DNA from 4 places in the Exiguobacterium sp. Helios genome. Region 4 is predicted to be linked to each of the others. Evidence: riboswitches for the same ligand, from Rfam matches in the RefSeq annotation. Region 4 holds a riboswitch; each other region holds the start of a gene.
The links. Region 4 has a riboswitch for thiamine pyrophosphate ahead of tenA (thiaminase II). Riboswitches for the same ligand answer to the same signal wherever they lie in the genome.

Region 1 (4,213 bases), 270 kb from region 4:
GAACAGCCGTCACGATCCGAGACAACAGCAACAGTTCATAATTCGGTGCGATCCCGCTGCAGATATTCAGAATAATCCAGACAAAAATCAGACTGAGCATTAACTTCCGCCGCTCAAGGTGTCCGGTCAAGGACATCGTAATCGGTGTTCCGATGGCGAAGGCGATCGCAAAGGCGGAGACGAGCGTGCCGGCTTTCGCAATTGTGATGTTCAGACCGTCCGCAATTTCAGATAAAATACCGACGATGACGAATTCGCTTGTTCCAAGGACAAAAGTCAACATGGATAACGTCGCGATTAACAGCCAGTCGGCTTGACTCAAACGAGTCGATGATGATGACATATACAATTCCCCACTTCTGGCGCCTGTGCGCAAAAAAACTATCGTTTATCAGAATAGCATGATTTAAGAAGGGCGGAAACCGGATTTACCTGACCCGGAAAAAGAAGCATTATTGTGAATAGACAGTCAATTTCACTTGTCATTGATTCGGGTATACTAACAGAGTAGGAAACATCACCTAAATCAGAAAAGGACGTGATCTTGATGCAAGCAACAGTCACTTGGAATCAAAAGATGGGCTTCAGCGGGGAAACCGAATCCGGACATCACTTAGCGATGGATGCAGCTCCGGAAAACGGTGGGGACAATCAGGCACCCCGGCCGACGGAGCTCTTGCTTCATGCCGTTGCCGGCTGTACCGGCATCGATATCGTCTCGATTTTAGAAAAGATGCGCTTGACGCTGACGTCATTTGAAATGGATATCGAAGGCGAACGGGCGGATGATCATCCCCGGCGTTTCACGACGATCTCGATTCATTACCGGCTCGAAGGTGATTTACCGGACGATAAAGTCCGCCGGGCGATTGCCTTATCAAAAGACAAATACTGCTCGGTCTCGCAATCGCTGAACGCGGAGATTGAAGTTTATTACTCGATCAACGGCGTCCGGAACGAGGAACCGATTTGAAACGGATGGTCCCTGTTCTGTTGGCAAGCGTCCTCCTTGCCGGTTGTGCTGACGAGCCCGTACAACCCGCTGACCCGCAACCGAAGCCGGCAAAGAAAACAAAGCCGCCGCAGCCGGATCGACCTTCTGCTGCTGAACGGGCAGAGAAACAACTCAAGCAAACCGTTTCGAACATGTCGACGGCGGAAAAAGTCGATCAGTTGCTGTATATCGGGGTAACGGGAACAGCTTTGACACAAGCGGATCGTCAATTATTGCAGGACCATGCGCTCGGTGGTGTCCTGCTGCTTGGTGGCAATATCACTTCAACCGATCAACTGAAAACCTTTACAACAGCGATTGCCAAGGCGCAAACCGCTGATTCAAAAGCGTTCCTTGGCTTTGACGAGGAAGGCGGACGGGTCAGCCGGGTCCCGGACGCACAGCTCAAATTACCACCGAGCCTCTCGTTTGGTCATAAAAATGATCCGGCATTGATGAAGGAAGTCGGACAGACACTTGGTTCGATTTCCCGTTTTTACGGCTTTAATATGGATTTCGCACCGGTCCTTGATGTGAACAGTAATCCGGCGAATCCAATCATCGGCGACCGGGCGCTCAGTGCGGATCCGCAACAAGTCGCCCGGCTTGGTGTGCCATTGATGCAGGGCATGAAAGAAGAAGACATCGTTCCGGTCGTCAAACATTTTCCGGGACACGGGGATACGACCGTCGACTCACATGTCGGTCTACCGCGGGTCGATGCGACGAAAGCGGAACTCGAGCAGACGGAGCTGGTCCCGTTCAAACGGGCGATTCAGGAAGGGGCCGAGATGGTCATGGTCGCGCATATCCTGTTTCCGGCACTCGACAAAACCCGTCCGTCTTCGTTGTCGAAACCCGTCATGACCGGGGTGTTACGGGATGAGCTGAAGTTTGACGGTGTCATCATCACGGACGATTTGGTCATGGGAGCCATCACAGAACGGTACGGACTTGCCCAGGCGGCAAGTCTTGCCCTCGAAAATGGTGCGGATATGGCGATGTTCTCATCGCCCGGCGCATACGCGTCTGTTCACAAGGAAATCATGACACGGATCAAACAAGGTAAATTGTCGAGAGCAGACCTTGATCAGAAAGTCATGAGGGTATTACGCTTAAAACAAACGTATGACTTGTCGGAAACGAAACGCGTCGACGCGTATGAAAAGCTAATCGAGCAGGTCAAAGCGCTCGAATCGGACATACGACACTAATCAAGGGTAGAACAAATCGGACTACCCGTGGTAAACTACAGGCGTACCACACAAATCAATATCTACACTAGGGGAGTCTCGCAGCAGACTGAGACGGAAGTATCCGGACCCTTTGAACCTGATCTAGTTCGTACTAGCGGAGGGAAGTGGATTCCGATCATTCATAGAGGATGCGACAACTGTCGCCCTTTTTTGTAGGACCACTCCATCAGTTCATGGGGTGGTCCTTTTTCGTGTGGAAAGGGGGAAATGATGAGCCAGTTACATCTGATGACAACCGGCAAGCGGCGTCCGGACATACTCGAACAGCTGTTGCCGAAACTCGCACTATCCGTCGACCGGATTCATCTGCGGGAGCCGTTATGGTCAGCGAAGGAACTGGTCGTGTGCATCGAAACACTCGTGCGACGAGGCGTAAAGGCAGAGCAATTAATTGTCCATGACCGGCTGGACGTGGCAGTCGTCACCGGCACCGGAGTTCAGCTGACAACACGCAGCATTCCGGTCGACCTCGTCCGTCACCGTTTTCCGGAACTGGTGATCGGTCAATCGGTTCACTCGTTAACGGAAGCGATAGCGGCGGAACAAGCCGGTGCTGATTACGTCCTGTATGGCCATATTTTTGAGACGGGATCAAAACCGGGTGTACCGCCCCGGGGACTCGACGCCTTGAAACAAGTTGTCGACTGGACATCGATTCCTGTCATTGCAATTGGTGGCATTACACCGGACAATCTGCCGGATATCCTGGCGACCGGCTGCGCAGGCGGGGCCGTCTTGTCGGGCATTCTCGGTCAGGCGTCTCCGGTCGAAGCAGCCAACCGGTTCCGGGCGGTGATGCAACGATGACACGCCCGGATGTTTTAATCATCGGAGCCGGCATCATTGGTTTGACGCTCGGCTATGAGCTCCTGCAGCGCGGGAAAACCGTTCATTTGCTTGAACAGTCAACTGTCGGTCAGGGAGCGACGCAAGCAGCAGCGGGAATGCTCGCGACAGATGAAGAATTGCTGGCACCGTTACATGAACTGGCCCGGCTGAGCCGGACGCTGTATCCGGAATTCGTGCAACAATTGTTTGACGAGACCGGTCTCGGAAGCGGGTATCTGGAACAACCGTTTCATATGCAACAGGCACATCACTGGCGGACGTTTGATTCGGTCGGACAGGTTGATCCGCGGTTGCTTGCACAAGCATTACGCAGTGCGATCGAACGACGGGGCGGGGGAATCGAAGAGGCAACGGTCGTAGCACGTCTCGTACGGGACGGACAAACGGTGACCGGCGCCGAGACGAACCGGGGGCTACGGGCGGGCAGACAAATTATTGTCGCCGGTGGTCGCGGATCGGAAGAATTGTTACAGACGGTCGGAGTGACGATTAACACACTTCCGGTCAAGGGCGAGTGTCTGTCTGTCCGGCTGACGACCGGACAACTCAATCGGACGCTGTTTGGTGATGCGGTCTATTTAGTCCCGAAAGCAGACGGACGGATCATCATCGGGGCGACGGAACGGGTTGGTGATGAATCAACGACCGTCAGTCTGAACAGTATTCGTTTGTTATTGAATGCAGCAGTAAAGCTCTATCCGCCGCTTGCAGAGGCCGTGTTCGTGGAAGCTTGGTCCGGTGTTCGACCGCAAACCGGGGACGGTCTGCCGTATCTCGGAGCAGTGGACGGAATCGATGGGTTGTTCGTCGCGTCAGGCCATCACCGGCATGGCATCTTACTGGCCCCTGCGACGGCCAACGTCTTGGCCGATTGTCTCATGGGGCAAACGCCAAGAGTGACACTGGATGGTTTTAACAGCCGACGACAGGAGGAAAGCAGATGACTATCCGATTGAATGGGAAAAACTATGCTTTGACAGAGGAAATCAAGACGTTACACGACTTGTTAGAAAAACTGGAGATTCAGGGACAAGTCGTCATCATCGAGCAGAATCATCAAATCATCGACCGGTCGAGCTATCCGGATACGGACGTTACGTCCGGAGATGTCATT
Region 2 (4,213 bases), 400 kb from region 4:
CGTGCGGTGAGATCTTTTAATGCAATGGCTGATTCCAGAAAAGTTTTACCGGAACTGTCTTTTTCCCGTAATTGAACAACCGTTGCGCCTCCTTTAATCGATGCTTCGACGGCGTCTGCCAGGGAAAGATGTGGATGCAAGCGTCGATCGGTCACGGCATAAATCAAATATTCAGTGTCCATTCATTTATACCTCCGGCAAACTTTTTTCTGTCATCAAACTCACTGCATCGAACAGCCCGGTTCGAAAACCTCCGATACCGGGAGAATCCTCAGCCGACTCCCCTGCTTTTCCCATAGCATACGTCCCAAATACGGCTGCCTCAAAACGATCGTATCCTGCTCCTAAAAACGTCGCAATCAAAGAAGCGGTCATACATCCCGTTCCCGTGACTTGGCCAAGACGTTTCGTCCCGACATCCAGATGATACTGGCGATTTCCATCTGTCACAAAATCAATCGGACCCGTTACGACGATGAGTTGTTTCGTTTCACCTGCAAAGGTATGGACACTTTGAAAATCCAGGGATTCTCCTTCGGCAACATCCACTCCTTTCGTTCGAGCGGCCTGTCCGAGCAATGTCTTGATTTCCGATGCATTTCCTTTGATGACCGTAAAGGTGATTTCATCCATTAACTGCTTCATAAAATCTGTTCTTAATGTCGTCGCTCCTGCGCCTACCGGATCCAAAATGACCGGTTTCCCCAATCGGTTAGCCGTTTTTCCTGCTAAAAGTTGGGCTTGGCGCATGTCCGGATTGATCGTCCCTGTATTGATTACGACGGCATCTGCGTGCCTGACCATTTCTTCCACTTCCAGCAGATCATCTGCCATCACAGGAGAGCCACCAAGTGCCAGTGTCATATTGGCGCAGTCATTAATGGTTACAGTATTCGTTAAATGATGAATCAACGGTTTTTTATCATGGATGCGTCGTAACATGTGTATCCCTCCAGAGTTCATGAAAATGATGCGTCGGACCAACACCGCGTCCGAGCGCAAAGCCGTGGCGAATGGCTTCCGTCACATAACGTTTTGCATAACGGATGCTGTCTTCCACTGAAAGACCGAGTGCAAGATAGGAAGCGATGGCAGCAGATAATGTACAGCCTGTACCATGGGTATGACGGGACTCGATCCGTTCTTGTTCAAAGACGACATATCGCCCGTCTGTATATAAAAGGTCAGTAGCGTCCCGTCCCTCCAAATGTCCGCCCTTGAGCAAAATAGCACCCGTCCGTTTTTCAGCCAGTTTTTCCGTCGCCTGTTTCATATCGGCAAGCGAGTGAATCGTTCCGCCAATCATCCGCTCGATTTCAGGAATATTCGGAGTCACAAGTGTAGCCAATGGTAACAGCTGTTCGAGCAAGGCATGTTCTGCATCCGGTTGCAATAAGCTATAACCCCCTTTCGCGACCATGACCGGGTCGAGAACAACCGGAAGTTGATGTTTTTCCAGTTGTTGTGCAATCACTCGGATGGTGTCTTGATTGGAAACCATTCCAATCTTGACCGCATCGACACGGATATCGGAAAAGATGGATGTCAGCTGTGCTTCCACGAGCTCCAGGGATACGTCCTCGACCGCTTGAACACCTAACGTATTTTGTGCCGTAATCGCCGTGATGACGCTCATTCCGTATACACCGAGTGCCGAAAACGTTTTTAAATCTGCTTGAATTCCAGCTCCACCTCCGGAGTCGGATCCAGCAATCGTCAATACGTGTTTCATTCCAATTCCTCACTTTCCTGGGAGCAAATAAGGAGAAAACGGACAACAAAAAGCGCCGTCCGCTGTAAAAAAGCAGACGACGCCATGAACAACCAGTTCTACTGATTGAAGTCTTCATGTCTTCGATCTCAACTTTCCTACGCTGGTATTATCCAGTTCAGGTGACAGGGTCGAAAACAGAATGGTTTTCCTCTCAGCCGGACTCCTCCAGCTCCCCTAGTTGCTCGTAATTTAAATTCTTTTTCACTGTATCACAGCACCATTAAAAAAACGAGCCGAAGCTCGTTTTTAAAGGTATCCAAGTGGATTGACCGTGTTAGCTGGTCCTGTCGCACTGTATTGGTATCCACCGATATGCAATTCAAAGTGTAGATGCGGTCCTGTCGAATTCCCGGTACTGCCAAGAGTACCAAGCGTTTGACCTTGAGTTACCGTCTGACCTGCCGAAACCGATAACGAATTCATATGACCGTACACTGTTGTATACACCTGACCGTCAAGGAAATGCGAAATCATGACATGATTCCCATAAGGTCCGCCGCTACCAGCCGTAATGACTGTTCCGGAAGCTGCTGCTCGAATCGATGATCCGACGGGTCCACTGAAGTCGACACCATTATGGAACGTATAGCCGTTCGCTCCACTAGCCGGTCCAAAACCTTGTGAAACACCGCCTGAAGCCGGACGAATAAACTTCGCCGATCCTGTCGGCACACTGCTGACAGGAGTCGGAAGAACCGTTGCTTCGCTTGACTCACGCGTTGATTTTGCCGCCTCTTTTGCAGCACGTTCAGCTGCTTCTTTTTCAGCGGCCGCTTTTTCTGCTGCTGCTTTCGCTGCTGCTTTTGCTGCCGCAATCGCTCTTTCTTGAGCCTCTAAAGTCGCTTGTAATTCTTTTGCATTTAACAGTTTAGTCGTGAACTTTGTTTTCCCTTTACGTAATTTATTCAGGGTCGCACTCCGTTCTTTCATCTGTTGTTTTAACTGTTTCTTTTGGACGAGTAACGACTCTTTCTCTTGAACACGCTCCGCCTTTTTAGCAATAAGATTTTTTTTCATTTCTGCTAGCTTTTCTTGTGTTTCCAAATAAGCAGAAATCATTTTATCGTCTTGTTCGGCAATTTTTTTACCTGCCATAACACGACTAAACAAATCACCCAAGTTTTTCGAACCAAAAATGACTTCTTCCCATTTTATAGAATTACCATCATTTTCTTGAAGGACACGTAAGCGGTCCCCCAGCAATTCTTCTTGCCGGGTGAGCATGATTTCGTAGCGGGCGATTTCCGCCTCAAGATCTTCAATTTGGAGATTCAATTGTTTAATCTGCTTGTTTTTTTCCGAAATCCTGAAAATATTTTCGTTGATGGCCGCATCAATTTTATTGATTTCGCGTTGCTCTACCGATATTTTAGCTTCCTGTTTTTTGATGGCTTTTTCCAAGCGACGTTGCTCTGTTGCATTTTGAGATTTCTTTTCTTTAATCGTTGCAGCTTGACCAGAAGTCGGCACAGTGGATACAAGTAACGCCCCTAACAATACCGTTGCAAACAATTTTTTAAACATGTTTGGTTTCCTCGCTTATGTATGATTTCTTATTTAAAAAGTATTTAATTCAAAGTATTTCTGTCTGAGATTGATTATAGCACCGTAATAGTTTCAGGAAAATTTCATTTGTGTTTCAACTGAAAGCGTTTTATTGTAATATAACATTTTATGTTTTTATAAAAACATAAAAAAAACGACTGCCGCAGCAATCGTCTTTTCTTGTTATTATAACATCGACATTGGATTTACAGAATTTGCTGGTCCTGAAGCACTGTAGCTGTAACCACCTACATGAATTTCAAAGTGTAAGTGTGGGCCTGTTGAGTTCCCAGTGCTACCAAGGGCTCCGATTTGTTGTCCTTGACTGACACGTTGTCCGGCATGTGCATTTAACGAACTCATATGCGCGTAAACTGTTGTATACGTTTTTCCATTTAATTGGTGTGCAATCATGACATGATTACCGTACGGACCACCACTTGATGCAGTGATGACTGTCCCTGTTGCCGCTGCAACAATCGGGGTACCGACTGGAGCGCCGAAATCAATACCATTGTGGAAAGAGTAACCATTCGAACCGCTTGCTGAACCATATCCTTGTGTGATTGATCCACTTGTTGGATGAATAAACATAGAAGAAGATGATGGTGCAGGCGTTGGTGCCGCTGGTTCTGGTTCTGGTGTTGGTGCTGCTTTTGGCACAGTCACAGATGGTGTAGATTGTTTTGTTGAAGTTGCAGGTGCTGACGATTTTTGTTCCGCTTGTGCTGCTGCTTTAGCAGCGGCCGCTTCTGCCGCCTGTTGTTCAGCTGCTGCTTTTTGAGCCGCTGCTGCTTGTGCCGCTTGTGCTTCTGCACGTGCTTTTGCTTCACGTGCCGCTTGTGCTTGACGCTCTTTTTCGATTCTTGCTTCACGTTCGCGTGCTGCTTTTTC
Region 3 (4,213 bases), 630 kb from region 4:
AGCAGCAAGCGGCTGACCGGGCCCATCGATTGGGACAACAGTCACCGGTCGAAGTGATCAAGTTATTGATGATCGGGACGATCGAGGAAAAGATGGCGGAATTACAAGATCGAAAAGCGACGATGATTGATGCCGTCTTATCGGATCAGAAACCGGATATTTTAACGATTCGTGAACTCGTCCGTCTGCTTGATTCCCCCTCTTTTATCGATTCATCAGGTGATTAACCATACAAATCAAAGAAAATCTTAAAAAAATGAAAGACCTTCAATCCGTTGTCTATCAACAGGTTTGAAGGTCTTTCGACAATCAAATTCAGAAAAAAGGTTTTAACTTTTGAAAGACAGGGGTATATCTACATTAGCACCGTACAACACGGTCGCTTTTCAATTATTGTTTCTCAATATCAGCGTAATGACCTGGGAGAGAAATGCTACTTACTCACTTCGTTTTTCATTTCTGAATGAAATCCAGTTGAACTAGCATTTAGCGCATGAATTTCTGTTGGAACCTATTGTTCCACTCCTACATTCATTACCTTTTGAGGGCTATACCAAATTCAAGGGGGAAATGAACATGTCAGTAACATTAAAAGTAGAAGAACGCGAAGTACGCCCACGCTCACTTAGAAAGCAATTACGTCATGAAGGAAAAGCTCTTGGTGTCGTGTATGGCTACAAAGTGGAAAGCACACCGATTTCATTCGACGAAAAAGAATTGGTCAAGGTTGTCCGTGATCACGGCGAAAACGTCTTAGTTGCTCTTCAAATCGGCGGTAAAAAGGTCAACACGTTGATCAACAAGCTCGATATGGATATCTTTACACCAACCATCAAACACGTTGAATTCATCGCTGTTAAAATGGATGAAGAAACAGAAGTCGAAACGGATATCGTCCTCGTCGGCGAAGCAGCCGGTGCGAAACTTGGCGGATTCCTTTCACAAACACTCTTTAAAGTAACAGTTGCCGCAACACCAGATAAATTACCGGAACGCATCGAAGTCGACGTGACGGATCTTGCAATCGGAGATTCAATCACAGTAGCTGATCTTCCGGAAGAAAAAGATTTCCGTGTCGTCACAGAAGGTGACATCCAAGTCGCAGCGGTCGTTGAATCGACACTTGAAGCTGAACTTGAAGAAATCGAAGAAGCAGAAGCTGAGGCACAAGCAGCTGATGCGGATACAGCGACAGACGATTCAGAACAAACTTCTGAAGAGCAAGCTGAAGAAAACAAAGAAGATAAAGAGTAATCTTTTCTCTCCTCCCCTCGTGGGAGGTTTTTTTATGCATATTGACAAGTCCGGTCGACAGCCGTACAGTGAAGAAGGTACACATCATTAACACATCCACTAGGGGAGCCATTTGGCTGAGACGATTCACTTCGGACCCTTTGAACCTGATCTAGTTCATACTAGCGTAGGAAAGTGGAGCGGAATCCTCGTGCTCTTTTTCTGCATCTTGCAGGTTACACGACCGCTCTCTTTTCATAGAGGGCGGTCTTTTTTGTGGTTTCTTTGTGGGTGTGCATTCAAAGGAGAAGTGATTATGAACAGTTGGAAAATGAAAGAAATCATCGTCATGATGATGCTCGCCGTCGCGTGTGGTGTCCTCTACTTAGGGTGGTCGACGTTATGGTTACCAATCTCGGCCATCTTCGGACCGGTCGGATCAAACTGGATGTTCGGCATCTGGGTCATCGCCAGTCCCCTTGTCGCCTACATCATTCAAAAACCAGGCGCGGCATTGATTGCGGAAGTCGTCGCCGCTGCCGTCGAATTGTTTACAGGGAGTCACTTCGGCTTATCGGCACTGTTGATTGGATTCGCACAGGGGATCGGGGCCGAGATTGCCTTTGCCGTGTTCGGATACCGGAAATTCAATACGTTTACCTTGATGTTGTCCGGTGTCTTCGCTGCCGTCGGAAGTATGGTCTACAGCCTCATCGTGAACGGATTTGCCTACTATACGACGACGACTCTCCTGTTGACGTTTTCCTTACAACTTGTCAGCGGTGCTCTGCTCGGCGGCTTACTCGCAAAAATCATCGTCGATGCGCTCGTTAAGGCAGGGACACTGAATGGGTATGCGATCGGACGACAACGAAAGCAACGTGCCGTATGATGCAGTGCGAGCACCTGACAGTCCGCTATCCGGATCAGGATCACCCGGTCTTACAGGATTTGTCGGTTACGATTGATAAAGGAGAAACGACGTTGCTCGTCGGTCCAAGCGGCAGTGGAAAGACGACCTTTTTACATGTCCTCGCCGGTCTGTTGCCGGAGACGATTGAAGCCGATGTCAGCGGTCACTGGTTGACCGAGGGAACGGTCGGGATGTTATTCCAACAGCCGGACGATCAGTTTTGCATGCAGACGGTCGGTGCCGAAATGGCCTTTAGTCTGGAAAACCGAAGCATCTCCCGATTTGAAATGGATGAGCGGATTAAAGGTGTCTTGGCACGGGTCGGACTTGACCTCGCCTTGACGACGCCGATTGCCGAGCTGTCCGGCGGGATGAAACAACGGCTTGCTCTAGCCTGTGTATTGGCACTCGAACCGGACATCCTGTTGCTCGACGAACCGACGGCGCAACTTGATCCGCATGGTCAACGTTTGATGATGGAGCTGATTGAGGAATTGCACCACGATCCGAACGTGACGCTGGTGCTGATTGAACACCAACTGGAGCAGTGTGTGACGTTTGCGGACCGGGTGCTGGTCTTTCAAACCGGACGGATCCGTCTTGACGGACCGCCGCGGGATATTTTTTCAGAACGCCGGACCGTTTTGACTGAACTCGGGATTGCGACACCGCGCCTTTACCCGTATACATTCGAAACGATACCGGCCGAGGTCGCGGCAGAATGGGCACTCGATCGTCCCCCTGTCCGCGAACCCGTTTCAACCGAACCGACATTTGAACTTGTTGACGTGACCGTCCGGCACGGAAAGCAGACGGTTCTCCAGCGGATCTCGCTGACCGCCCACGCCGGAGAATGGATCATGCTTGTCGGACGCAATGGAGCCGGCAAAAGTACCCTGCTCGAAACGCTGGCCAAACTGTTACCGGCGCAAGGCGGAACGATTCAGTTGTTTCAGACAGCGTTGAAGAAATGGCGGGACCGGACATTTTACCGGCAGGTCGGCTTTGTGTTTCAGCAACCTGAGTTTCAGTTTCTCAAACAGACGGTTCTTGACGAACTGACGATCAGTTGTACCTCACCGTCGTCCGGTCAGATGGATGATGCCTTACAGTACTATCGCTTGGCGGACGTCGCGGGTCAGTCGCCGCTCGCACTCAGTCTTGGTCAAAAACGGCGTTTGAGCGTCGCGACAATGCTGCTTGAGCGAAAAGCTGTCTTGTTGCTGGACGAGCCGACTTTCGGACAGGATGCCGAGACGACGGCACAACTGATTGAAGTCTTGCGGCAAGCCCGTGCAGCCGGGACGACGCTCATCATGGTGACGCATGATATGGAGCTGGTGTACCAACAGGCAGACCGGGTGCTCGTCCTCGGTTCGGGAAACATTCAATTTGACGGTTCACCGGAGGAATTGTTTCAGGAAACCAAGATTTTACACGACAATCAGCTGATTCGTCCGGTGTCCTATCAGTATCAGCAACAAAAGGAGGGGATCCGTCATGCAGGAAAACCACTCATGGCTCGCTCAAATTAATCCTTCCGTCAAACTGGCGACCCTGGTCTATGTCATGCTGTTGCTGATTTCGACATCCCGTTTAGAAGTGACGTTTGCACTGCTCATCCTTTCCGCCGTCGGCGTATGTTGCTCCGGCTGGCAGCTGTCAACGCTTCTCATTCGTCTCGTCCCTTATGGTGTGTTGTTTCTGTTGACGTTTTGGATGATGGCCGCGTTCGGAAAAGGTGAAACGGAATTGTGGGCATTCGGCTGGTTCCGGATCACGGAAGAGAGTCTTGCACATGCCTGGTTGGTCGCGACGCGGATGCTCGCCTTCGTCCTGTTGAGTGTAACGTTCGTTGCAACAACGGACGCGACACGGTTCGTCATGAGTCTGATTCATCAATGTCGTCTGCCGGTTCGCCTGGCCTATGGATTTTTAGCCGGTCTCCGCTTCATTCCGATCTTTCGGCAGTCGATTCGAACGATCCGTCAAGCGCGTCGTGTCCGGCAACAACGGTCACTTTGGCCGTGGCAAACGTTTTTTGACATCAGTCTGCCGTTGTTTACG
Region 4 (4,213 bases):
GCTGAATCTGCCCCTCCTCCAGTTCAGCGATGCGCGTCACGACCGCATCAAGAAACACACGATCGTGGGAGACGATCAGGACAGCCCCGGCATAATCGGCTAAAAAGGATTCCAGCCACTCGACGGCGTCTAAATCCAGATGGTTCGTCGGTTCGTCGAGGATCAACAACTCCGGCTCGGTCAACAACATCCTTCCGAGGCAGATTTTGGTCTGTTCGCCGCCGCTGAGCTGCTCAAACGGACGGTCCAAAAGGGCATGCAACTGCAAGCCGTTAATCATCCGGTCGATTTTGGAATCCAGCAAATACCCGCCTTGGCGCTCAAAAGCTTCGGTCTCTTGCGTGTAGCGTTCGAGCAACTGATCGATTTGATCCGTTTTTGTCGCCATGTCCCGTTCGATTTGTTGCAGGGAGCGTTGTAAATCGACAAGCGTGGCGAAGGCAGTCCACAGGACATCACGCCCCGTCATTACGTTGTCGAACACGGGAAGTTGTGCCAAATAACCGATGGAGAGCCCGCTTTTTTGATAAATCGTTCCGCTGTCTTCGGAATCAAGACGGGCAATCAAACGTAAGAGCGTCGTTTTACCGCTTCCGTTTCGGCCGATCAAGCCGATGCGGTCTTGGTGCTCGATAAAGAGGGAGACGTCCGTTAAGATATCGTCGCCTCCGAATTGTTTTGTCAGGTGTTGGATGTCGCAGATCATCATATGAAATGTCCTCTCTGGCGCATCAAAAAAAGGAGAGCGCAAACAGCACTCTCCTTGACTCGTGGAAGATGCGCTTTGCTTTATTTTTCAGGTATGAGGTTCGTTAAAAAAGGGCAGACTAGTCCCTTAGAACGCCATTCCATGAAAAATCGCGCGCAACAGATACAGTTGTTCCATCAACCAATGCTTACACGCAGCAAAACCCATGTCTCCACACCACCTTTTCCGATTCAATACATCTATTTTACCATGCCTGACAGAAAAGAAAACGTTAATCTTTATTTAAATAAGCCGGCAATCGAGTTGAAGAATGCACTGAGACCATCAAACAACTTCGCAAAAAATCCTTTTGTCTCTTCTGAGGTCGCGAAGGCCTGGATATCTTGTCCGGCATCTTTTAGACCACTCTCGATTTGACCCCAGTTCAGGTCCGCTTGTTCCATTTGATTAAACAGTCCGGTCAACCGGTCCATCTGAGCATCGGATAAATTGATGTTATTGTTTTGGATGACTTGGACGATGACGTTTTCAATCTCGACCTTCGTTTCCGGCTGTTGTTTCGCGATTTCCGCTTTGATTTCATTCATCAAGTCGGCGACTTTATCCGTCCCGACCGTTTTCCCGACATCGGATGTCACAGAGAGTTCTTGCTGGGCAAGGTCTTTTCGTTCATCCGTCAGTTTGATGCCGGTCTCGGCAGATGTTTGATCATACGCTTTCATGATCCCGGTCAAAGCCGAAGTTCCGGTTACCTTGTACGGGGACGTGATCGTAATGTCCGCATCCGTTACACCCGCTGTGACGAGGGCGTTGAGGTACATGTCTTTTGTGACCCAGGTGATGTTTTCGGTCGCGACAGATAATCCATCACCTTTTTCAGCCAACTCAATTTTAGCGGAAGAGTACATGCCGCCACCCCGTTGTGATTGGGGAATGTTTTTCCCGAGATATTTTTCTTCATCCGCAGATGTTGCAATAATCGGAGTAATGCCTTCCGGTGCATTCAGACGGGACAAGACCCACGATTTATCCTTTGCCCCAAGTGATTCGCCAAGGGTGACGATTGTTTTGTCGACCACTTGTTCAGCAGATGCGGTCGTCGGTAGCAGTAAGGTAGTAGCAAGTAATGCCGAAGCGGTCCATGTCATGGTTTTATTCATAAAAGTTCCTCCATAAGTTAAGTATCAGGTACTAAATTTAGTCTAATCGACCGGCGACAGAAGAGAATCGGTCTCAAGGACGAGCCGTCATCCACCTTCCGTCATGTTCCATTGTACAAAAAAATGGAGTGAAATGACGAGAATGGGTCAATTCCACATCAAATCATGATAAACTCAAAACAAATCAAATAGCGACCACTAGGGGAGTCAGTAGGCTGACTGAGACGACGGAGACGTTCGGACCCTTTGAACCTGATTAAGTTTGGACTTACGGAGGGAAGTGGCGTGGACGATCCTCTTTTTATGGTCTTTTCACGTCATGCCTGACATCAGGTGTGGCGTTTTTTGATTACAAAAGGGGGAACCAACATGACATTCAGTGAAGAAATCCGGCAAGCGGCAAAACGGTATTGGGACAGCAGCTTTACCCATCCATTCGTGACAGGGATTGCGGATGGAACACTACCAGAAGCAAAATTTCGCCATTACGTCCTACAGGATGCCTATTACTTAAAACATTTCGCGAAAATTCAGGCGCGGGCCGCGTCGAAGGCACAGGACTTCGCGACGATTGCCGAACTCGCGGAACATGCGACGTCGACCTATGCTGCAGAACTCAGTCTGCATCAATCGTTTTTTGAACCGCTTGGGATTTCGGACAAGACACTGGCAGAGTTTGAACCAGCACCGACCGCATATGCGTATATTTCGCATATGCACCATGCAAGTGAAGGGACGCTTGGGGAGACCATCGCTGCGATTTTACCGTGTTACTGGCTTTACTATGAGATTGGACAACAGTTACAGGCAGCGACACCGGCTTCACCGATTTATCAGCAATGGATTGCGACATACAGTTCCGAATGGTTCGAGCGGGTGGTCTTTGAACAGATTGACCGGTTAAATGAGTTGGCAGAGAAGGCGAGTGAACAAGAACGCGTCCGGATGAAACAACATTTCGTCAGAAGCTGTTATTACGAATTGATGTTTTGGCAGATGGGCTGGGCGGAAGAAACGTTTGAACGGCAGTACGAACAGACGATGGAAATGACATCATCCAAGTAAGGAAGGAAATACAAACACCGGATCCGACGATAAGCGGATCCGGTGTTTGTTCTATAGAAAACATCAATCAACTGTGGTGTTCAATCAAATCGGCGAGACGTTGTTTCACGAGTGACGGATTCGTTAAGTCCTGGTTCGATAATGAAAGTTTCGTCATCGTCTCATCGGTTCCTGCCATTTCACTGAACAGCGAACCGAGACTGTGGGCACGGCGGTCGATTTGGACGACGATGTCGATGCCGAACCGGTCTTGCAACAGGATAACTTCGATTTCGTCCAGCTTGTGAGCATAATGAGTACCGCGGGCAGAATACTCAAGTTCCTGCGCGATCGGCAAATCTTTCCGGAAGCGGCCCGGCAATTTCTCTGTATCAGCTTTCTTGAGGCGGAATCCGAGGTTTTCCATCGCTTCAAGGATGACCGATTGGTAGTCATTCGCTTTGACGACGACAGCATCGTGGTCAGAAGGGTCAACCGCCTGCGCGATATCAAGACCCGTCTCGATCCACGACTTCGATTGGCTGACGGAAAGTGGTGTATTAAAAGGGACTTGAAGCGTAAACGGTATTTCCCGTTCGACGTCTGCTTCAATCGTAAACGGGGCTTCATTTAATGCAAACCGGTCCAGTGTGAACGTCGTGAATGCCGTGCTGTCCCCGACTTCTTGTTTGTACTGGGTATTGAAGGCGAGATAAATCCGGGCGATTTCCTGATCGACGTTACCGCCCTTAATATGAACGACTCCTTGAATCGTTCCACCGGGTTCACAGTGATCTTGTTCGAGTCGTGTATCGACCGTTGCGGCACCAATGCCGATTTGTGAAAGAATTTTTTTGAACATGTTGTGTTCCTCCTTTAAATTAAGTATGACGACTAAAAATAAAGCTTGCTTGCTTGTCGAACGCGGGTGAATTTGCTACAGTTTCGAAAGACCAAACAAAAAAAGGACGGGACGATACGTGGAACTAGACCAATTAAAAGACCTGCTCACTGAAAAACTGCAGGCAACTTCACTCATACACGCGACGATTAGTGGTCCGCGCCAAAAATCAAACGATCTGCGTCGAATCAAGTTAAAACCGATTCTACTTAGAGATACGTATGCAATCCAGTTAGAGTTTCAACATGAACGGATCATTAAGCATGAGAATTTAAGTATAGAAGAATTTATTTTGCGAATGGACGACTATTTTAACGAATTTCGTCAATTTTTATTCCGTTTCGAGACGGAAGAAGTCCAGTTCCAACTCTCGAAGAAAATGAAAGTTTCACTGAAGAC

Region 1: another riboswitch for thiamine pyrophosphate. It lies ahead of HNY42_RS07605 (thiamine phosphate synthase); the one in region 4 lies ahead of tenA (thiaminase II).
Region 2: another riboswitch for thiamine pyrophosphate. It lies ahead of thiD (bifunctional hydroxymethylpyrimidine kinase/phosphomethylpyrimidine kinase); the one in region 4 lies ahead of tenA (thiaminase II).
Region 3: another riboswitch for thiamine pyrophosphate. It lies ahead of HNY42_RS09745 (ECF transporter S component); the one in region 4 lies ahead of tenA (thiaminase II).

What each region holds. Positions count from the first base shown of each region.
Region 1 covers NZ_CP053557.1:1,485,794-1,490,006, forward strand. Annotated here, with positions in the region: gene HNY42_RS07590 (MFS transporter) at 1-343, opposite strand, end outside; gene HNY42_RS07595 (OsmC family protein) at 548-973, shown strand; gene nagZ (beta-N-acetylhexosaminidase) at 979-2,208, shown strand; TPP riboswitch at 2,268-2,370, shown strand; gene HNY42_RS07605 (thiamine phosphate synthase) at 2,461-3,057, shown strand; gene HNY42_RS07610 (NAD(P)/FAD-dependent oxidoreductase) at 3,054-4,043, shown strand; gene thiS (sulfur carrier protein ThiS) at 4,040-4,213, shown strand, end outside.
Region 2 covers NZ_CP053557.1:815,186-819,398, reverse strand. Annotated here, with positions in the region: gene thiE (thiamine phosphate synthase) at 1-182, opposite strand, end outside; gene thiM (hydroxyethylthiazole kinase) at 187-942, opposite strand; gene thiD (bifunctional hydroxymethylpyrimidine kinase/phosphomethylpyrimidine kinase) at 923-1,732, opposite strand; TPP riboswitch at 1,850-1,960, opposite strand; gene HNY42_RS04210 (murein hydrolase activator EnvC family protein) at 2,021-3,298, opposite strand; gene HNY42_RS04205 (murein hydrolase activator EnvC family protein) at 3,506-4,213, opposite strand, start outside.
Region 3 covers NZ_CP053557.1:1,843,870-1,848,082, reverse strand. Annotated here, with positions in the region: gene HNY42_RS09755 (DEAD/DEAH box helicase) at 1-227, shown strand, start outside; gene HNY42_RS09750 (50S ribosomal protein L25/general stress protein Ctc) at 577-1,254, shown strand; TPP riboswitch at 1,346-1,444, shown strand; gene HNY42_RS09745 (ECF transporter S component) at 1,550-2,125, shown strand; gene HNY42_RS09740 (ABC transporter ATP-binding protein) at 2,122-3,681, shown strand; gene HNY42_RS09735 (energy-coupling factor transporter transmembrane component T family protein) at 3,647-4,213, shown strand, end outside.
Region 4 covers NZ_CP053557.1:1,217,840-1,222,052, forward strand. Annotated here, with positions in the region: gene abc-f (ribosomal protection-like ABC-F family protein) at 1-709, opposite strand, end outside; gene HNY42_RS06240 (DUF1002 domain-containing protein) at 988-1,869, opposite strand; TPP riboswitch at 2,060-2,165, shown strand; gene tenA (thiaminase II) at 2,239-2,934, shown strand; gene HNY42_RS06250 (sporulation protein) at 3,002-3,775, opposite strand; gene HNY42_RS06255 (class I SAM-dependent methyltransferase) at 3,894-4,213, shown strand, end outside.